DNA from 3 places in the Streptomyces sp. NPDC037083 genome. Region 2 is predicted to be linked to each of the others. Evidence: riboswitches for the same ligand, from Rfam matches in the RefSeq annotation. Region 2 holds a riboswitch; each other region holds the start of a gene.

Region 1 (6,973 bases), on a different contig from region 2:
TCGAGTCGGCGCACTCGCTCCTTGGTCGCCGACGCGCTCAGGTTCACCCGCCGTGCCAGTTCGGTGAACGGGATCCGGCCGTCCCGTTGGACTTCTGTCAGGATCGCCCAGTCCGTCGCGTCGAGACTCTCGGTCATACGCCCATTTTACCGGCGGATCCACGGCTGAACCGCCTCTGAACAGGCGGGAATCCCTTCTGACGACCCATACGTCCTGCCTAGGGTTGGGCTCCGTGAAGATCGGAGTGAACGTCCCCAATTTCGGCCCGGGCACCGACCCCGGAGTGCTGCGCAGCTGGGCCCAGACCGTAGAGGGCCTGGGCTTCGACCTACTGATGATCTCGGACCACATAGCCATCACGCCCGATGTCGCCGAGCGCTATCCGGCACCCTTCTACGAGCCCTTCACCACCTTGTCCTGGCTGGCCGGCCTCACCACCCGTATCCAGCTCGGCACGACGGTCCTCATCGCTCCCTACCGGCACCCGCTGCTCACCGCCCGAATGGCGGCCAATCTGGATGAGCTGAGCGGCGGCCGGCTGGTCCTCGGCGTGGGAGTGGGCTGGGCACGGCAGGAGTTCGCCGCCCTCGACATCCCGTTCTCGCAGCGCGGACAGCTGACCGACGACCACCTGCGGGACATCCGGGCCGCCTGGAAGGACACCGCGTCCTACGGAGAGCGCCGGATCCCGGTGTGGGTCGGCGGAAACAGCGACGCGGGGCTGCGCCGGGCCGTACGACTCGGAGACGCATGGCATCCGCTGCGCCCCACCGTGCCGTGGCTGCGCGAAGCCGCGGGCAGGCTGGAGACGTACGCGGACGAGCAGCACTTGCCCGTGCCCGCCCTGGCGCCCCGCATCGCCCTGCGACTCACCAAGGAACCGGTCGACGGAGCGGGACGGCTCGCCGGTGAGGGAGCCATCGACCAGATCTTGGACGATCTCGACCAACTGCGGCTGCTGGGCGCCACGTCCGTCGTCCTCGACACCTACCCGGGCGACCCCCGCGCGACGTGTCACCCGCAGGCGGCTTGGCAGACCCTCGCCACCGTGGCCGCACACTTCTACGAGCCCGGCACCCCATCCCGCACCACGATGGAGCAGTCATGATCACACCCGACGACCACACACTCCTCCGGCAGGCCATCTCGCTCGCGGCCAAGGCACGCGCGAGCGGCAACCCGCCATTTGGATCTCTGTTGGCAGGACCGGACGGAACGGTCCTGGCCGAGGAGTACAACACCACCCTCACCGACAACGACGTCACTGCACACCCGGAACTCAAATTGGCGAGGTGGGGCGCAAGAGAGCTCGACGCGCAGACGGCGGCAGGCACCACGATGTACACCAGCTGCCAGCCGTGCGGGATGTGCGAGGCCGTCATCCAATGGGCAGGGCTGCGGCGAGTGGTGTTCGCCCTGTCCAACGAACAGCTCCTGGACATCAGGCCGGGCAGCAGCCGACTGCCCGTGCCTCAGGACGGCCCCGCGCTGCTCGACGAGGTACGGGCCGCGGTCGAGCCCTACTACCGCTGACCGCCGGGCCCGGGAGCGGAGCCCGCCACCACCTGCGGATCCTGCCCGGCACCGAGATCATCCTCGTCGCCACCGAGGAGGAGGGCCAGGAGAAGAGGCGCTGGATTCGGCTCCAACAGACCATCCCGGCGACGGCGTTGGGGATCACCGGGTCGCTGTGCGGCGTCAACCTCTCGGACCGCGACGCCGACGGGCCACTGCCGAAGGAGGATCCGGTCGTCACCGAGAACGACGGCTCCTTCGGCGCCCGGCGCATCGCCGACCCGCGCGGTCGTGGCGAGTGGCGGGGAAGGTGGAGGCGCACGGCTGGTCGCTGCGCGAGACCGTCATCGCGCTCGGCCGCCAGCGCGGGCACGTCGGCACTCCGTCCGGTCTTGCCGACAAGTTCGCCCACTTCGTGCGGCACGGCGCGCTCGGCGGTTTCAACGTCACGCCCTACCCCATCCCCGACGACCTCGACGACCTCGTCGACCTGCTCGTCCCGGAACTGCAGGAACGCGGGATCTACCGGACCGCGTACACCGGCACCACCCTGCGCGAAGACCTCGGCCTGCGCGAACCCTCACGCACCGATCCGCGCGGGACCGACGGCAGGAGGGCTGAGCACCGGGATGGCCCTTCCACTCAGGACCGAATACACATGACTGACAAGAAGCTGTCACACACGGACCGGAATGCGGGTTCGACCTACGCCCGTTCTGACTGACATGACTGTTGGAGTAGCGCTCAACGCGTCCGAGGCGCCGAACCAGGTCGACGCCACCGTACAACTGGCCCAAGAGGCAGCGGAGTTCGCTCTCACGTCGGCCTGGTTCGGGCAGACCTTCGGCGCGGACTCACCCCAGCTCGCGGCGATCGTCGGGCGGGAAGTGCCCGGACTGCAGGTCGGCACCTCCGCGATCCCCGTCTTCGGCCGCCACCCGCTGCTGGTCTCCAGCCAGGCCCAGACCGCCCAGGCCGCGACCCACGGCCGCTACCACCTCGGTCTGGCCCTGGGCACGAAACTGCTGACGGAGACCGGCTTCGGCCTGCCCTTCGAACGCCCCATCGCCCGGCTGCGAGAGTTCCTCACCGCCCTGCGGCAGTTGACCGAGACCGGCACGGCCGACTTCCGCGGTGAGCTGCTCACCGCGGCCACCCCGGTCCCGGCGCGGGTACCGGGTGCCGAGAGCGGTGTCCCCCTGCTGGTCGCCGCGATGGGGCCGCAGGCGCTGCGCGTCAGCGGTGAGCTGGCGGACGGGATCCTGCCCTACCTGGCGGGACCGCGCGCCCTGGCGGAACACATCGTGCCCGCCCTGACCGCCGCAGCCGAGGCCGCCGGCCGCCCCGCGCCCAGGATCGTGGCCCTGGTGCCCGGCGTGGTCACCGACGACGTGGACGCAGTGCGGGCCAAGGCCACCGAGAACCTCGCGTTCTACGAACAGATCCCGTCCTACGCGCGGGTCATCGAACTCTCCGGCGGCCGGCGGGCCGCCGACCTGGCCGTGATCGGCGACGAGAAGGCCGTCGAGGCCGAGGTACGCCGTTACCGCGACGCCGGCGCCACCGAGGTCGTGTTCTCGGGCACCGAGATCGCGGGTGATGCCGACCGCCGACGCACCTGGCGACTCCTCGGCGAACTGGCCCGCTGAGCACACCGGTCGAACCGACGGCCCGACCGGCCCCCTGCACCCCCTTGACGAAGGAGAGCCCATGACCACCGAGGCCACCGCGACCGACTTCCACGCCTTCACCGAGAACTGGCTGGCGTGGTATCGCGCCCAGGAGGCCCGGCTCGCCGACCCGCACGGGTTCCTGGCGATCACCGGCCTGCACTGGCTCGACGACCGGCCCCAGCGCTTTGCGGACGCGCCCGGTGCGTGGCGCACCGGCCCCGACGGGGTCGTCGTAGACCTCGACGACGGCGAGGAACTGATCGTCGACGGAACGTCGGTGCACGGTGAACACCGCTTCGGCGTGCTTCCCGAACGCGGCAGTGTCGATGCCGTCTGGGGAGACGCCGTCATCGAGGTCGCCAGGCGCGGCGGGCACGACATCGTGCGCCCCCGGCACCCGGACGCGCCGCTGCGCACGGCCTTCACCGGAACGCCCGCCTACGCCCCCGACCCGCGCTGGGCCTTGACGGGCCGATACGTCCCCTTCGACAAGCCCCGGCCGACCACCGTGGGCGCCGCGGTGGAAGGTCTTGAGCATGTCTACGACGCTCCGGGCAGGGTGGAGTTCGAGCTGTACGGGCAGCAGCTGTCGCTGACCACGTTCCCCGGCCATGGCGCGGGCCGACTGATGGTGCTGTTCACCGACGCGACCTCCGGGGTCACCACCTACGCCGCCAACCGGGCCCTGACCCTGGAGCCGCCCGCCGCCGACGGTACGGTCGTCCTGGACTTCAACCGCGCCGCGAACCTGCCGTGCGCCTACACGGACCTGGCCACCTGCCCCCTGCCCCCGGCCGAGAACCGGCTGCCGGTGGCGATCGAGGCCGGCCAGAAGATCCCCCGCGAGCGCGGCGGTTCCTGAGCTGGTCCCGGTACCTGTCCGACTGCCCTTGCAGGACGTCGCTTTGCGGCATTGACGGACGACAAGAGCCCTCCGTACGATCACGAACGGCATTGAGTGTCAGCGTCAAGCCCTGGCTCGCTGACCGGCAACCCTCCTACGCGGTGGGGTGCTCCAGGTGAAAGCCCGGCAGGATCACCGACGATCCCGCAAGCGCGTGGCCCCGTGACCGGGGCCGGAAATGTGGAGGACCGGCATGCGGCACGGTGGTGACCTCAGCGCCCGCTTCGTCGGCGCCACCGTGTTCTCCCGGCTCTCGCGTCGGCGCCACATCGACCTCAAGCGCTCGACCAGCTGCCTCTGTCAGGCCTGACGGACCCTTCCGCCGCCGGTCGCAGTCCGGCACGCGCCGGTCGTCACGGCACCCGCCTGCGGCTGACCTCCGCTCCCCCCTGATCCCTGTCTGCACAGCGGTTCCCCGCCACCGGTCTTGCACCGGCCGGGGCCGCACACCCATGCACGGTCGTGCCTCGTACGGCGCCTCCACGCCTGGTGACACGAGTAGGAGAACCCTCCGTGAACGCACTTCCGGCCTTCAGAGCCCCCCGTGCGCCCCTCGCCGCCCTGCTGACCACCAGTGTTCTGCTGACCGCCTGCGGTTCGGGCGACGACTCCAGTAGCGGAAGCAGCCGGCCGAAGTCCGGTGGCACCCTGACCTTCGCGGTGGGTTCCGACGCCGGCTGCGGGGATCCACAGCAAGTCGGCAGCAACGAGAGCATCTACTCGGTGCGCCAGACCGTGGACTCCCTGACGGACCAGGACCCCAGGACCGGCAAGATCGTGCCGTGGCTCGCCAAGAGCTGGGACATCAACGCCGACGCCACGGAGTTCACCTTCCATCTGCGCTCGGGCGTCACCTTCAGCGACGGCTCCCAACTGACCGCGCAGGTGGTCAAGGACAACTTCGACGCGGTGCCGAAGCTCGGCGCCCTCGGGGTCCTCGCCCAGGGCTATCTCAGCGGCGTCAAGAACACCACCGCGGTGGACCCGCTCACCGTCAAGGTGACCTTCAAGGAGCCCAATGCCCAGTTCCTCCAGGCGACTTCGACCCACTCGCTGGGCATCGAGTCGTCGGCGAGCGTGAAGAAGACCCCGCAGCAGAAGTGCAGCGAGGGTGTGATCGGGTCGGGGCCGTTCGTGCTCAAACAGTACGTCCAGAACCAGTCGATCGCTCTGGCCAAGCGCACCGGCTACGACTGGGGCTCCTCGCTGTGGTCCAAGAAGGGCGAGGCCTACCTGGACAAGCTGGTCTTCAAGGTCGTCCCCGAGGCGGGGGTGCGGGCCGGCAGCCTCCAGTCCGGGCAGGTGGACGCGATCAGCAGCGTCGGCAAGGCCAACGAGGCGGCGCTCGGGGGCGGTCAGGTCACCCTGCTGCGCCGGGCCAACCCCGGTGTGGTCTTCGGGCTCGGCGTCAACAACTCGCGGCCGCTGCTGAAGGATGTGAAGGTGCGTCAGGCGATCCTGGCGGCCATCGACCGCAAGCAGATCGCCGACACCGTGTTCCCGACCGGCACCCAGCCGGCGACCAGCGTCCTGGCGCACACCACGCCCGACTACACCGACCTCTCCTCGGACCTCGCCTTCGACGCGGCCAAGGCGAAGTTCTCCCTGGAAGCGGCCGGTTGGAAAGCCGGCAGTGACGGCATACGCGCCAAGGACGGCAAGAAGCTGAGCCTGACCATCGGCTGGTTCCCCAACGCCGCCACCAACCAGCCTGCACTGGAGCTGGTCCAGCAGCAGTTGAAGGCCGTCGGGATCGACGTGGCGCTCAAGCAGGGTCAGGTCAGCCAGTTCGCCACCACGCTCCAGGGCGGTGACTTCGACCTGGTGTGGAGCAACGTGACCCGCTCCGACCCGGACATCCTGCGTACCTCCTTCTCCACCCAACTGGCCAACTTCTACCGCCTGCCCGCCACTTCCCTGGACACGGCGCTGTCCGGCCAGGCCGCGACCACGGACACCGCCAAGCGCGAGCAGCTGGTGGACGAGGCGCAGAAGCTGATCGTGCAGAACGCGTACAACGTGCCGGTGGTGGAACTCCAGACCCAGCTGGCCGTGTCGAAGAAGGTGCACAGCCTCGACTTCGACTCGGGCAGCCGCATCCAGTTGCACGACACCTGGATCGGCTAGCGCATGCGCCGCTATGTGATCAAGCGACTGGCGCAGGCGGTCGGGGTGCTGTGGGCGGCGTACACGGTTTCGTTCCTGGTGCTGAACTGGCTGCCCGGTGACCCGGTCACCGCGATGGCCAGTGCCGGGATGGACTCGGGGGACGTCGACCCGACCCGGCTGGCCGCGCTGCGGCACGAGTACGGCTTCGACAAGCCGGTGCTGGTGCAGTACGCCGACCATCTGGGACGGGCGGTGCGCGGGGACTTCGGCGACTCGGTCGCCACTGGCCGTCCGGTCACCTCGACGCTGGCCGACGCGCTGCCGCAGACCCTCCAACTGACCGGTGCCGCTCTGCTGTTGGCGGTGCTGCTCGGCGGTGGGCTTGCGGTGCTGGCGACCTGCACCGCTCGGCGCTGGCTGCGGCAACTGCTGCTGTCGTTGCCGCCGCTGGGGGTGTCCGTCCCGACGTTCTGCGTGGGGCTGCTGCTCGTCGATACGTTCTCCTTCCGGCTGCACTGGTTCCCCGCGTTCGGCAACGACGGACTCGAGGGGCTGGTGCTGCCGGCCCTGACGCTTGCGGTGCCGACCGGCGCGCAGGTCGCCCAGGTGCTCGCCAAGAGCCTGCTCACCGCACTGGACCAGGCATATGTGGAGACCGCGCGGGCCAAGGGCGCCGACCGATGGCGGGTCCATCTGCGGCACGCCCTTCGCAACGCCTGCCTGCCGGCTCTGACGGTCGTCGGCCTGCTGGTGGGGCAGCTGATCGCCGGTT
Region 2 (6,973 bases):
CGAAGACACAGGTGACCTCGGCGCCGGTCTGCGCGGCGAGCTGTGAGAGCTGCCCCAGCAGCCGCAGCCGCTGCTTCTCCAACGGCATCTGCGGATAGCCCGTCTTGGTGACGTTGTAGCCGTCGACGACGAGATGCGCCTGCGGCAGCGCGAGCAACTGGTCGAGAATGGCCGGATCGTGCTCCGACAGGGCACGGGCGGCGATGTCCTTGGGGGACATCCGCCCGGGTTCGACCGCGTCGACGGTCTCCGCCGGCCGCACCGACACCGGCGGCAGCGCCAGCTCCCGCCGCAGCCCCTGGGCCGCGTCGAGCACGGTGTCCAGCAGCAGCCGCACCCGCATGTCCTCGACGCTGCGGCCCTCGCGCGCCGCCCGCCGGGTGGCCTCCAGCGCGGCCTCCGCCTCCCCGAGCCGCGCCTTGAGCCGCCGGGTCTCGCTCTCGGCGGCCGACACCTGCGCCTGCCCCTCCGCGCGAACGGTCTCCATCTCGCCCTGCGCCTTGCGCAGCGCGGCCTCGCCCCGTTTGACGTCGCTGAGGGCCGAACGCAGCTTGCGGTGCAGCGACTCGGTCTCCTTCTTCGCCGCGTCCAGTTCGGCGCGCAGCCGCTCGGTGTCCGTCCGGGTCTGCTCCCGGGCCCGTTCGAGCTCCTCGCGCAGCCGCTCCAGTTCGGCCCGGCTCTCCTCGCCGGCGCGCTCGGCGTCCGCCCGCTGGGCCTCCTCGCCGGCCGCGGTGACCAGCTTCACCCAGCCGACGGGCCGCAGTACGTAGGCCGCGGCCGCCACGTCGAGCGGGTCCGCGGCCGGGGTCGGCGAGCCGGAGTCGAGAGCGCCGGAGAGTTCCGGCTGGACCTCTCTGAACTTCTCGGCGATGCGTTGCCTGAACAGCGGATCGGTCTCCAGCGCGGCCGCCATCGCGTTGCCGGCGAACTTGGCCCGCCGGTTGGGGGCGAAGCGCGCGTACTGCCGCAACTGGACGGGCAGCTCGCCGACGGTCAGTCCGCCGAAGCCGTCGGAGACGATCGTGACGACCCTGCGCCGCACGCCGTCCGGCAGCGGACGGTCGAGCATCTCGGCGGCGCCGTCGCCCGGCCCCCCGCCTGCGCTCTCCACCATCCGTCACACCCCAATACTGTGCGAGGCCTCCCCACCCTCGTCGCTCGGGCGGGGGGACCCCCGTCGTCAGGAACCGGCGCCCGGCCGGTCCACGAGTTCCACCTGGTCCACGGCATTGCACCAACGGCACCGCACCGACTCGATGGTCTCACTGACCACCTCGCGCTCCTCGACCTTCGGCTCACCGGCGAGGTCGAGGTGCACGTACTCGACGACCTTCGACGAGCGCGTCACGTCGAACCGCGTGAGGTTGCCGCAGAGCGTGCAGCGCCACCGCGTCGTGGCGGTCGGCAGGGGAACCGTCATCGTGACTTTCCGCTTCCTTCTAGTGTCGTGCTTTCCGGTGCCGGGGTCGGGCCGGAGGCTCCCCCGTGCGTGTGGCTCGTAACCCTACGGCCTGGCGGGTACTCGCCGCCCGTCCGTCCACGGGGGCCGTCGGGCGGCGAGGCGCTCTGGGCTAGTGCGTCCGGTTACGTCATGCTCTGTACCCATGATCAGCAACTGGAACGGGCCGGTCGGCAGGACGCTCCGGAACCCCTCGGCGCCGGTGACCCGCGGCTTGATCGCCCTGTGCTGCCTGATCTTCGTGATCGGCCCCGCCTCCGGCCTCAACGCGGCGTACGGCTCGGGCGACGACCTGCCCGCGGCGCAGCGCGCCTACTTCCGGGACTGGGGCGTGGTGCCCGTGGAGCTCTTCGAGGGCGCTCCCCGGGCCGCGCTGACCCCGGCGACCGCCCTCTTCGTCCACGGCAGCTGGGTGCATCTGCTGGGCAACATGCTCTTCCTCTACGTCTTCGGGGCGATGACCGAGCACCGGATGGGCCGCGCCGAGTTCACGTTCTTCTACACCGGCTGCGGCTACCTGGCCCTGCTGGGCTACGCCGCCGCCAACGCCGGGTCGTCGCAGTCCCTGGTCGGCGCCTCCGGGGCGATCTCCGCGGTCCTCGGCGCCTTTCTGTATCTGTTTCCCCGCGCGCGGGTCACCAGTCTCCTGCCGTTTGTGTTCTTCCTGCCGCTGCGCTTCCCGGCCTGGGTCGTACTGCCGTTCTGGGCCGCCCTGCAGTGGGTGGCCGCGGGGCGGGCCTCCCAGGGGCCGGGGGTGGCGTATCTGGCCCACCTGGTGGGCTTCGGCCTGGGGTTCGGCTACGCATGGGCCCGGTTCGGGCGGACGCGTAGAGTGAAGCCCGCCCCAGCTCCGGCCCCCGAGGGAGAGAACCAGCCGTGATCACCGCGATCGTCCTCATCAAGACCAGCGTGGACCGGATCCCCGAGATCGCGGAGCGGATCGCTTCGCTGGAGTCCGTGAGCGAGGTCTTCTCCGTGACGGGGACCTACGACCTCATCGCGATGGTGCGGGTGAAGCAGCACGAAGACCTCGCGGAGGTCATCCCCGGCAGCATCAGCAAGATCCCGGGCGTCGAGGGGACGGACACCCACGTGGCGTTCCGCACGTACTCGCAGCACGACCTGGAAGCCGCGTTCGCCATCGGCCTGGACTCGTAGAGGTACTGGACTCGTAGAGGGACTGGACTCGTAGAACCGCCCCGCCCCGCCTCCGCGGTACCCCGGCCCGCGCCCGCGCGATCCCGTCGGCCCCGGCCGCACGATCCCGCCTCCGCCTCCGCGCGGCCGCGGCCCGCGTGCGCGCGCCGCGGCCGGCCGGTCGTCCGGTTCCCCGCGCCTTCGGGGGCTCCGGCCGCGGAGGTCAGCCCACGGCGGGGACGCAGCGGCCGTCCTCGGTGCGGTACTGCCACTTGGCCCCCTCGGCCACCAGCTCACGGACCGCCGCGACGAAGCGCTCGACGTGCTCGTCGGGCGTGCCCGCGCCGAAGCTCACCCGGATGGCGTTGAGGGACTTCTCCCCCGGGGCCGCCTCCGGAGCGCCGCACTCGCCCTGGGTGTGCGGGTCGCCGCCCAGGAGGGTGCGGACCAGCGGGTGGGCGCAGAACAGGCCGTCGCGGACGCCGATGCCGTACTCGGCGGACAGGGCGGCGGCGAAGTGGGAGCTGTTCCAGCCCTCGACGACGAACGAGAGCACGCCCACCCGGGGGGCGTCGTCGCCGAACAGGGACAGGATCCTGACCTGCGGAACGTCGGCCAGGCCCGCCCGCACCTCGGCGATCAGGTGCTCCTCCCGGGCGACCAGGTTCTCGAAGCCCGCCTCCGTCAGCGCCCTGCAGGCCGAGGCGATGGAGTAGGCGCCGATCACGTTCGGGGAACCGGCCTCGTGGCGGGCGGCGCTCTCGTGCCACTCCACGTCCACTCCCCCGTCCTCGCGCCGGGTGACCCTGCGGCTGGCGCCGCCGCCCGCGAGGTACGGGGCGGCCTCGGCCAGCCAGTCGGCGCGGCCGGCCAGGACGCCGGAGCCGAAGGGCGCGTACAGCTTGTGGCCCGAGAAGGCGACCCAGTCGACGTCGAGCTCCTGCACGGAGACCGCGTGGTGCGGGGCCAGCTGTGCCGCGTCCAGGACGATCCGGGCGCCGTGCGCGTGGGCGGCGGCCGCCAGCTCGCGCACCGGCCACAGCTCGCCCGTGACGTTCGAGGCGCCGGTCACGCAGACCAGGGCCGGGCCGTGGGGGTCGCGCTCGGCGAGGGCCCGCTCGAGCGTCTCGACGGCCTGGCGCGGGGTGCGCGGGGCGTCGAGGTAGCTGACCCGGGCGTTCTGCCAGGGCAGCAGCGAGGCGTGGTGCTCGGTCTCGAAGACGAAGACCTGGCAGCCGGCGGGGAGGGCCCTGGCCAGCAGGTTGAGGGAGTCCGTGGTCGAGCGGGTGAAGATCAGCTGGTCGTCGGCCCGGCAGTCCAGGAACTCGGCGACCGTCCTGCGGGCGTTCTCGAAGAGGTCGGTGGAGAGCTGCGAGAGGTACCCGGCGCCGCGGTGGACGCTGCCGTAGTACGGGGCGTAGGCCGCCACGTCGTCCCAGACGCGCTGCAGGGCGGGGGCGCTGGCCGCGTAGTCGAGGGCCGCGTAGGCGACCTCGCCGCCCGTCACGAGCGGGACGGTGACATCACTGCCCAGAACAGGCAGAGGGGCACAAAGGGTACGGCCGGCGGCAACGGTGGAGACGGACATGGGGGAACTCCCGTGAAAGGCAGGGCGGAACCGCCGTGCGGGCGGACATGGCTCCGGCACGGAGGAAGGTGAAAGGGGGATGCGGAGGCGGGGCTCTACGCCCTAGCGCATTCGCTTGCTCACGGGAGACTCCCTCGAACGACCCAGGACCCCTGGTTTCGCGAGGGGTCCGCGCTTGCCGTGGACCTTGCTGTCCACGACCTGGTCTTCACCCGGGGCACCCCGCCACGGACGGAGGGTTGCCGGACAGTCGGCCGGGGCCTCATGACTGTCACTCATGACCTGATACAGAAACGTACGCGAGGTGATCACGGTCCCGCAACCCGTGTCCGGATGGCGGGACCGCGTCATGCCGGCGTCAGGCGTTGCTGGCCGCCACCCAGCGCTCCAGGGCCCGCTTGGCCGCGCCGGAGTCGATCGACTCGGCGGCCCGGGCCATGCCGGCCCGCAGCTGCTCGGCCAGCGTCCCGGCGCCCGGGTCGAGCGCCACGAGCGCGGCCGCCGAGTTCAGCAGGACGGCGTCACGGACCGGGCCCGTCTCGCCCTCCAGCAGGCGGCGGGCGACCTCCGCGTTGTACGACGGGTCGCCGCCGCGCAGGGCCTCCACCGGGACCAGGTCCAGGCCGACGTCACGCGGGTCGAAGGTCTCCTCGGCGACCTTGCCGTCGCGCACGACCCACACGTGGGAGGTCGCCGTGGTGGTCAGCTCGTCGAGGCCGTCGTCGCCCCGGAAGACCAGGGACGAGTTGCCGCGCTCGGCGAAGACGCCCGCGACGACCGGCGCCATGCGGGGGTCGGCGACCCCGACCGCCTGGGCCCGCACCTTGGCCGGGTTCGTCAGCGGGCCGAGCACGTTGAACACCGTGCGGATGCCCAACTGGCCGCGCGCCGCGCCCACATGACGCAGCGCCGGATGGAACTTGATCGCGAAGCAGAAGGTGATCCCGGCCTCCTGCGCCACCTCGGCCACCCGGCGCGGGGTCAGTTCCAGATTGACGCCGAGCTTTTCCAGCACGTCCGAGGCGCCGGACGCGGAGGACGCGGCCCGGTTGCCGTGCTTGACGACCGTGGCGCCCGCGCCCGCGACGACGATCGCCGACATCGTGGAGATGTTGACCGTCTTCGCGCCGTCGCCGCCGGTGCCGACGATGTCGACGGTCCGCCCCGGCACCTCGATCAGGTTGGCGTGCTCGTACATCGCCCGGACGAGCCCGTTGATCTCCTCGACGGTCTCGCCCTTGGCCCGCAGCGCCACCACGAAGCCGGCGATCTGCGCGTCGGTCGCCTCACCGCGCATGATCCGGTCCAGCGCCCAGAACGTGGCGTCGGCGCCCTGGTCCTGGCCGTAGAGCAGGCCGTTCAGCACCTCGGGCCAGGAACGGCCCGCCGCGGTGTCGCCTCCAGCGGGGGTCACAGCGCTCATAGCCGCTCCTGCGTGTGTCGTCGTCCGTCGTGGGAACAGGGTGAACCCCCACCCTATCCAGCCACGGGCACGGCAAAGGGCCCCGTCCGAAGACCGGACGGGGCCCTTTGTGCGGCGTGGCGACGCCTCAGCGATCAGTGGTGGCCGTGGCCGCTCGTGATCTCCTTGTACTCCTCGACGGTGGGCTTCGGAATCTGCTGGTCCTCGCCGAAGTACGCTCCGCTGATCTTCGCGCGGAGCTTCTCCTTGCCGGTGACCTTGCGCTCGACGCCGTTCTCGTCGACGGTGGCGCCGATCGCGGCCGGCTCGTACTGCTCGTGCGCGGTGAGCGTGTGCAGCTGCTCCTGGCTGAGCGGCTCGTGGATCTCGATGAACTCACCGTGCGGCAGGCGCTTGATGGTGCCGGTCTCGCGACCGTGCAGCACCTTGTCCTTGTCGCGACGCTGCAGACCGAGGCAGATCCGCTTGGTGGCGATGTACGCGATGACCGGTCCGACGAAGAAGAAGATCCGGACGAACCAGGTGATCGAGTTGATCGACAGGTGGAAGTGCGTGGCCCACAGGTCGTTGCCGCCGCCGACCAGCGTGATCATGTACATCGTGACCCAGGCGACGCCGAGCGCCGTACGGGTCGGCGCGTTGCGCGGGCGGTCCAGGATGTGGTGCTCGCGCTTGTCGCCGGTGATCCACGCCTCGATGAAGGGGTAGAGCGCCAGCGCCGCGAGGACCACGCCGAACAGGACCAGCGGGATGAACACGCCCAGGACCAGCGTGTGGCCCCAGAGGTTGATCTCCCAGCCCGGCATGAAGCGGATCAGACCCTCGGCGAAGCCCATGTACCAGTCGGGCTGGGCGCCGGTCGACACCTGGTCCGGACGGTAGGGGCCCATGGCCCAGATCGGGTTGATCTGCGCGACGGCCGCGATGGCCGCGATCACGCCGAAGACCAGGAAGAAGAAGCCTCCGGCCTTGGCCATGTACACCGGCAGCAGCGGCATGCCCACGACGTTCTTGTTGCTCTTGCCGGGGCCCGCGAACTGCGTGTGCTTGTGGTAGAAGACCAGGATCAGGTGGCCCACCACCAGGCCCAGCATGATGCCCGGCAGCAGCAGGATGTGGATCGAGTAGAACCGCGCCACGAAGTCGTGGCCGGGGAACTCGCCGCCGAACAGGAACATCGAGATGTACGTGCCGACGATCGGCATCGACAGGATCGCGCCCTGCGTGAAGCGCACACCGGTGCCGGAGAGAAGGTCGTCCGGGAGCGAGTAACCGGTGAAGCCGGTGAACATGCCCAGGACGAACAGCAGGAAGCCGAACAGCCAGTTGACCTCACGCGGCTTGCGGAACGCGCCCGTGAAGAACA
Region 3 (6,973 bases), on a different contig from region 2:
CGTCGTCACCGGGCGGCCCGCCGAGGTCGCCGTGCGCCACGGCGGGTTCGCAGGGGTCGACGGACTGGCGCACCTCGCCGTCCTCGGCCACTACGGCGCCGAACGCTGGGACGCCCGCACCGGCGCCCTCAGCGCCCCCGCCCCGCACCCGGGGGTGGCCGCCGTCCGCGCCGAGCTCCCGCAGGTCCTGGCGGCGGCCGGGAACCGGCCGGGGGTGTGGATCGAGGAGAAGGGCGGCCGGGCGGTCGCCGTCCACACCCGCCGCGCCGACGACCCCCAGGCCGCCTTCGACGCCCTGCGCGCCCCCCTCACCGACCTCGCGACCCGGCACGGCCTGATCGTGGAACCCGGCCGCATGGTCCTGGAACTGCGCCCACCGGGCATGGACAAGGGCGTGGCCCTGCTCGAGCACGTCCGCGAGACCGGCGCCGGGTCCGTCCTCTACGCCGGCGACGACCTCGGCGACCTCCCGGCCTTCGCCGCCGTGGAGAAGCTGCGCGCCGACGGCGTCCCCGGCCTGCTGGTGTGCAGCGGCAGCACGGAGGTCGGCGAGCTGGCGGAGCGCGCCGACCTCGTCGTGGACGGACCGGCCGGGGTCGTGGAGCTGTTGCGCAAGCTCGCCGCTCAGCTGGGCTGAGGCTCGCGCAGGGCGTTCAGCTGGTCGAGGAACCACTGGGCCGGGGGCAGCGCGGTCGCCGCGGCGGACAGCCGCTTGGTGCGTTCGGTCCGCTCCTCCGGCTTCATGACCAGCCCCTCGTGCAGGGCGCGCGCGGTCTCCAGGACGTCGTACGGGTTGACGACGATCGCATCGTCGCGCAGCTCCCAGTACGCCCCGGCCTCCCGGGACAGCACCAGCGCGCAGCCCTCGTCGGAGACGACCGGGACCTCCTTGGCGACCAGGTTCATGCCGTCGCGGATCGGGTTGACCAGAGCCACGTCGGCCAGCCGGTAGGCGGCCAGGGAGCGGGCGAAGTCGTCCTTGAGGTTCAGCAGGACCGGGGTCCAGCCGGGCGTGCCGTAGGCGGAGTTGATCTCCTCCGTCACACGCTGGACCTCCGTCATGTAGTCCCGGTAGACGGCCAGGTCCTGGCGGGAGGGGTAGGCGAAGGCCACGTGGACCACCCGTTCGCGCCACTCCGGGTGGTCGTCGAGCAGCTGCCGGTAGGCCAGCAGGCCGCGCACGATGTTCTTGGACAGTTCGGTGCGGTCGACGCGGACGATCGTCCTGCGGCCCTCGCCGATCTCCTCGCGCAGGGCCGTCATCCGCTCGTCGACGTCCGGCCGGTGCGAGCGCTCCCGCAGGAACTCCGCGTCGGCGCCCAAGCCGTGCACGCCCACCCGCGTCCTGCCCAGGCCGCCGACGAACTCGCTGCAGCAGGCGGTGAACGCGTCCGCCCAGCGGCGGGTGAGGAAGCCCAGGCGGTCCGCGCCGAGCATGCCCGTCAGCAGCTGTTCGCGGATGTCGTCGGGCAGCAGGCCGAAGTAGTCCACCGGCGCCCACGGCGTGTGCGAGAAGTGGCCGATGCGCAGGTCGGGGCGGAGCGCCCGGAGCATCCCGGGGACCAGGCACAGGTGGTAGTCCTGGACGAGGACGGCGGCGCCGTCCGCCGCCTCCTGCGCCAGCGCCTGGGCGAAGGCCCGGTTGTACTCCTCGTACGCCGCCCACTGACGGCGGAACTCCGCGTCGAAGGCCGGTTCCAGCGGGGTCTGGTACAGCAGGTGGTGGACGAACCAGAGCACCGAGTTGGCGATGCCGTTGTAGGCGTCGGCGTGCACGTCGGCCGGGATGGGCAGCATGCGCACGCCCTCCTCGCCGACCCCGCGCGAGACCGCCTCGCGGTCGCCGTCGGAGAGCGCCGAGCACACCCAGAGGGCGCCCGATTCGGGGCCGATGGCGGACAGACCGGAGACCAGCCCGCCGCCGCCGCGTTTCGCGTGCAGCGAGCCGTCCTCGCGCAGCTCGTAGGAGACCGGGCCGCGGTTGGACGCGACCAGTACCTGAGCAGTGCCCCGAGCGACCGTTTCGTGCGTGGTAGCCATACGCCTCAACCTAGCCCGGCCTCGAAACGCCCAAACGTTCGCACGGGGACGCCCCCGCGCCATTTTCCGGGATCGCCGACCCACGACGTAGGCCCGGACCGCCTCGCCGGCCCGGGCCCGTCGCGGGCTTCAGGCCACCTTGCGGGTCGCGTACTCCGTGATCTCCGTCATCGGCGGGCGTTCCTCGGTGTCCACGGAGTAGGTACGCGGCTCGAAGCCGTCCGGGCTGCGCTCGAACTGGGTGAGGGCCGGACGGATCATGTGCCCGCGGGCCAGCCGGAGCTGAGCGGTGCGGTAGATCGCCGCCGCCATCCGGCCCAGGGCCTGGCCGTCCTGGTGGCGGTGCTTGCGCACCCCGACGTCGACCTGGGCGAGCGCGTCGAGGCCCACCAGGTGCAGGGCGTCGACCAGCATGCCGAGCTCCACGCCGTAGCCGACGGGGAAGGGCAGCTGTTCCAGCAGGCTGCGGCGGGCCGCGTACTCGCCGCCGAGCGGCTGCACGAATCCGGCCAGCTGCGGCCAGTGCATGTTGAGCAGGGGGCGGGCCATCAGCTCGGTGACCCGTCCGCCCTGTCCGGCCGCACCGCCCAGCGGACGGTCGTACATGCCCTTGACCAGGTCCACGTCCGGGTCGGTGAGCAGCGGTCCGACGATCCCCGAGACGAAGTCGGAGGAGAACTCCTTCAGGTCGGCGTCGATGAAACAGACGATGTCCCCGCTGGTGACCAGCAGGGAGCGCCACAGGACCTCGCCCTTGCCCGGCACGGCGGGTATGCGCGGCAGGATGTCGTCCCGGTGGACGACCCGCGCGCCCGCCGCGGCGGCGACCTCGGACGTGCGGTCGGTCGATCCCGAGTCGACGACGACGATCTCGTCGACGAGCGGGACCTGGTGCATGAGGTCGTGACGGATGACGGCGACGATCTCGCCGACCGTCTCCTCCTCGTTGAGGGCGGGCAGGACGACGGACACCGTCTGGTTCGTGGCGCGTTTCGCGGCCAGGATCCGGTGCAGCGGGCGATCGGTCACCGACCAGGAGCGGGTGGCCAGCCAGCGCTCGACTTCTTCCAGCACAGTCCGCGGCTCCTCACTGTCGTGATCACACCGGGTGCACGGCAGGTGACCGTGTGATCCATCTCGCGGTTCGGACGACTCTCTCAACTGTCCTGGCCTTCGGTTACAGTCTTGAACAACGCGGATGACCATCGCATGTCCGAGGTCGCCGTCGACAACTTCATACCGCTCATCCAGAGGGGCAGAGGGATACGGCCCGATGAAGCCCCGGCAACCCTCCAGCCGGTCTCGTAGCGATCACTGATCCACCAGATGATCGTTCCGCGAGGCTCCCGGCTCGGGAAGGTGCCAAATCCGTCTCACGGCGAAATGCGTCGTGAGGAAGATGAGGAGAAAGGGCCTCGCCTCACATGGCTGCGCAGACTGTTGCAAGCACCACCGACTCTACGCCGACCTCTTCCGTGGACCTCGGTCCCGCCGCGGCGCTGAGCTGCCGGGAGTGCGGTCACCGCGTCCCCCTCGGCCCGGTCTTCGCCTGCGAGGAGTGTTTCGGCCCGCTCGAGATCGCGTACGACTTCTCCTCCTACGAGACGGAGGAGCTCCGCAAGCGCATCGAGGCGGGACCCGCGAACATCTGGCGCTACGCGCCGCTGCTGCCCGTCCCGGCCGACGTGGCGGACAAGCCGAACATCAACCCGGGCTGGACCAAGCTCGTCCAGGCCGACAACCTCGCCCGTGAGCTGGGCGTCGACGCCGGAAAGCTGTTCGTCAAGGACGACTCCGGCAACCCGACGCACTCCTTCAAGGACCGGGTCGTCGCCCAGGCCATCGAGGCCGCCCGCGCCTTCGGCTTCACGACCCTCTCCTGCTCCTCCACGGGCAACCTGGCCGGCGCCGTCGGCGCCGCCGCCGCCCGCGCCGGCTTCCGCTCCTGCGTGTTCATCCCGCACGACCTGGAGCAGGGCAAGGTCGTCATGGCCGCCGTGTACGGCGGTGAGCTCGTCGGCATCGAGGGCAACTACGACGACGTCAACCGCTTCTGCTCCGAGCTCATCGGCGACCCGGCGGGCGAGGGCTGGGGCTTCGTCAACGTCAACCTGCGGCCGTACTACGCGGAGGGTTCCAAGACCCTGGCGTACGAGATCTGCGAGCAGCTCGGCTGGCGGATCCCCGACCAGCTGGTCGTGCCGATCGCCTCCGGCTCGCAGCTCACGAAGATCGACAAGGGTCTGCAGGAGCTGATCAAGCTCGGGCTCGTCGAGGACCGGCCGTACAAGATCTTCGGTGCGCAGGCGGAGGGGTGCTCCCCGGTGTCCGTCGCCTACAAGGCCGGGCACGACGTCGTGCGCCCCCAGAAGCCGGACACCATCGCCAAGTCGCTGGCCATCGGCAACCCGGCGGACGGCCCGTACGTCCTCGACATCGCCCGTCGCACCGGCGGTGCGGTGGAGGACGTCACCGACGAGCAGATCGTCGACGCGATCAAGCTGCTGGCGCGGACCGAGGGCATCTTCGCGGAGACCGCCGGCGGGGTGACGGTGGGTGTGACGCGCAAGCTGATCGGGAACGGGCTGCTGGACCCGACGAAGACCACCGTCGTCCTGAACACGGGCGACGGCCTGAAGACCCTGGACGCGGTGGCCGGCACCGGCCTGACCGCGACCATCCGCCCGAACCTGGACTCCTTCCGAGAGGCTGGCCTCGCGTCATGAGCGTCAACGTCCGCATCCCCACCATCCTGCGCACCTACACCGGCGGTCAGGCGGAGGTCACCGCCGAGGGGGCGACTCTCGGCGAGGTCATCTCCGACCTGGAGAAGAACCACACCGGCATCGCCGCCCGCGTCCTGGACGACCAGGGCAAGCTGCGCCGGTTCGTCAACGTGTACGTGAACGACGACGACGTCCGCTTCGAGCAGGGCCTTCAGACGGCGACCCCGGACGGCGCCGGAGTCTCCATCATCCCGGCCGTCGCCGGTGGCTGACCGCTGGTCAGTACCCGCCGGTAGTAACCGTCGGTAACAGCGATTACCGAGAGTTCATCGAATTGCCCTCTCCGCGATAGAAGCGGAGGGGGCAATTCAGTGTGGTTGAGCGCGGTACAGTTGGGGAACCCGATCCGGATCACCGGATCAGGAGCCTTTTATTTCCACCTCAGCCCGATGAGAAGCAGCCAAAGTGCGCGCTCCTTCTGTGGCTTTTGCGGCTTTTGCAGGGCCCGACTTGCCCTGAATTCAGGCGAATTCTCGCCACATTCCGGATCCCCTGCGTCCAGAATTCTCGTCCGACTGACCTGTTGCAGACGGCAGTTGGACAGATACATTCAGCCGCGGTCGACGCGTTCCGGCGCACGCCCCCAACCAACTGGGGGGTGAGGTCTGACCCGGATCCGCGAAGTGTGGATCTGTGCAAGGGCCAGTAATAGGGGAGTTAGGCATGGCTCAGGGCACCGTCAAGTGGTTCAACGCGGAGAAGGGGTACGGCTTCATCGCGGTCGACGGTGGTGCGGATGTTTTCGTCCACTACAGCGCGATTCAGATGGACGGCTACCGCACCCTGGAAGAGGGTCAGCGGGTCGATTTCGAGATCTCGCAGGGCCAGAAGGGGCCGCAGGCGGACATGGTCCGTCTCGCGACCGGCTGAAGCACGCGCCGACTGACAGCGTCGTTCTTCTGTACATCTGTCGAAGGGCTCGCACCTCCTGGGGGGTGCGAGCCCTTCGGTCTGTCCGGGGGCGTCCGGGAGGCGTCCCGAGGGGTGTCCGGAAGGGCACCGGTCCGGCGGAGGCGCTTGCACTCTCATGGGTCGAGTGCTAATCATTGCGTTAGCACTCTGAAGGTGAGAGTGACAACGAAGGACCGGGTCGGTGAGGCCCGCAGGCCAGGTGGGGCAAGGAACCACGAGGCCGGCGAGCCGTCCGTCGCGGGCGCCAGCGCGGTCCGGAGCAATCCACCCCAGTCCGGGAGGACCACTTCACATGGCCAAGATCATCGCGTTCGACGAGGAGGCACGGCGCGGCCTCGAGCGCGGCATGAACCAGCTCGCGGACGCCGTCAAGGTGACGCTCGGCCCCAAGGGCCGCAACGTCGTCCTCGAGAAGAAGTGGGGCGCCCCCACGATCACCAACGATGGCGTGTCCATCGCCAAGGAGATCGAGCTCGAGGACCCGTACGAGAAGATCGGCGCCGAGCTGGTCAAGGAAGTCGCGAAGAAGACGGACGACGTAGCCGGTGACGGCACGACGACCGCGACCGTCCTGGCCCAGGCCCTGGTCAAGGAAGGCCTTCGCAACGTCGCCGCCGGCGCCAACCCGATGGCCCTCAAGCGCGGCATCGAGAAGGCCGTCGAGGCCGTCTCCGGCGCCCTGCTCGAGCAGGCGAAGGATGTCGAGACCAAGGAGCAGATCGCTTCCACGGCCTCCATCTCCGCCGCCGACACCCAGATCGGCGAGCTCATCGCCGAGGCCATGGACAAGGTCGGCAAGGAAGGCGTCATCACCGTCGAGGAGTCCCAGACCTTCGGTCTGGAGCTGGAGCTCACCGAGGGTATGCGCTTCGACAAGGGCTACATCTCGGCGTACTTCGCCACCGACATGGAGCGTATGGAGGCCGTCCTCGACGACCCGTACATCCTGATCGCGAACTCCAAGATCGCGAACGTCAAGGACCTGCTCCCGCTCCTCGAGAAGGTCATGCAGTCGGGCAAGCCGCTGCTGATCATCGCCGAGGACGTCGAGGGCGAGGCCCTGTCGACCCTGGTCGTCAACAAGATCCGCGGCACCTTCAAGTCCGTCGCGGTCAAGGCCCCGGGCTTCGGCGACCGCCGCAAGGCGATGCTGAACGACATCGCCATCCTCACCGGCGGCGAGGTCATCTCCGAGGAGGTCGGTCTCAAGCTCGAGAACACCTCCCTGGACCTCC

What was found. A riboswitch is a leader RNA that binds a small molecule or an ion and turns the genes downstream of it on or off. The one in region 2 is predicted to bind S-adenosylmethionine.
Region 1: it holds a riboswitch for S-adenosylmethionine, as region 2 does, so the genes downstream of both, ACZ7DE_RS32205 (putative leader peptide) here and ACZ7DE_RS21760 (aminotransferase class V-fold PLP-dependent enzyme) in region 2, are expected to answer to the same signal.
Region 3: it holds a riboswitch for S-adenosylmethionine, as region 2 does, so the genes downstream of both, thrC (threonine synthase) here and ACZ7DE_RS21760 (aminotransferase class V-fold PLP-dependent enzyme) in region 2, are expected to answer to the same signal.

Annotation. Positions count from the first base shown of each region.
Region 1 covers NZ_JBVJSQ010000014.1:182,772-189,744, reverse strand. Annotated here, with positions in the region: gene ACZ7DE_RS32235 (Lrp/AsnC family transcriptional regulator) at 1-137, opposite strand, end outside; gene ACZ7DE_RS32230 (TIGR03619 family F420-dependent LLM class oxidoreductase) at 233-1,108, shown strand; gene ACZ7DE_RS32225 (nucleoside deaminase) at 1,105-1,533, shown strand; gene ACZ7DE_RS32220 (hypothetical protein) at 1,826-2,239, shown strand; gene ACZ7DE_RS32215 (LLM class F420-dependent oxidoreductase) at 2,241-3,164, shown strand; gene ACZ7DE_RS32210 (DUF1684 domain-containing protein) at 3,226-4,050, shown strand; SAM riboswitch class IV at 4,139-4,251, shown strand; gene ACZ7DE_RS32205 (putative leader peptide) at 4,286-4,402, shown strand; gene ACZ7DE_RS32200 (ABC transporter substrate-binding protein) at 4,606-6,219, shown strand; gene ACZ7DE_RS32195 (ABC transporter permease) at 6,223-6,973, shown strand, end outside.
Region 2 covers NZ_JBVJSQ010000007.1:443,786-450,758, forward strand. Annotated here, with positions in the region: gene ACZ7DE_RS21740 (NYN domain-containing protein) at 1-1,114, opposite strand, end outside; gene ACZ7DE_RS21745 (hypothetical protein) at 1,181-1,420, opposite strand; gene ACZ7DE_RS21750 (rhomboid family intramembrane serine protease) at 1,605-2,339, shown strand; gene ACZ7DE_RS21755 (Lrp/AsnC family transcriptional regulator) at 2,336-2,617, shown strand; gene ACZ7DE_RS21760 (aminotransferase class V-fold PLP-dependent enzyme) at 2,820-4,184, opposite strand; SAM riboswitch class IV at 4,351-4,467, opposite strand; gene trpD (anthranilate phosphoribosyltransferase) at 4,543-5,607, opposite strand; gene qcrB (cytochrome bc1 complex cytochrome b subunit) at 5,742-6,973, opposite strand, start outside.
Region 3 covers NZ_JBVJSQ010000005.1:444,617-451,589, reverse strand. Annotated here, with positions in the region: gene otsB (trehalose-phosphatase) at 1-637, shown strand, start outside; gene ACZ7DE_RS16820 (alpha,alpha-trehalose-phosphate synthase (UDP-forming)) at 625-2,040, opposite strand; gene ACZ7DE_RS16815 (glucosyl-3-phosphoglycerate synthase) at 2,170-3,114, opposite strand; SAM riboswitch class I at 3,281-3,446, shown strand; gene thrC (threonine synthase) at 3,465-4,766, shown strand; gene ACZ7DE_RS16805 (MoaD/ThiS family protein) at 4,763-5,038, shown strand; gene ACZ7DE_RS16800 (cold-shock protein) at 5,490-5,696, shown strand; gene groL (chaperonin GroEL) at 6,031-6,973, shown strand, end outside.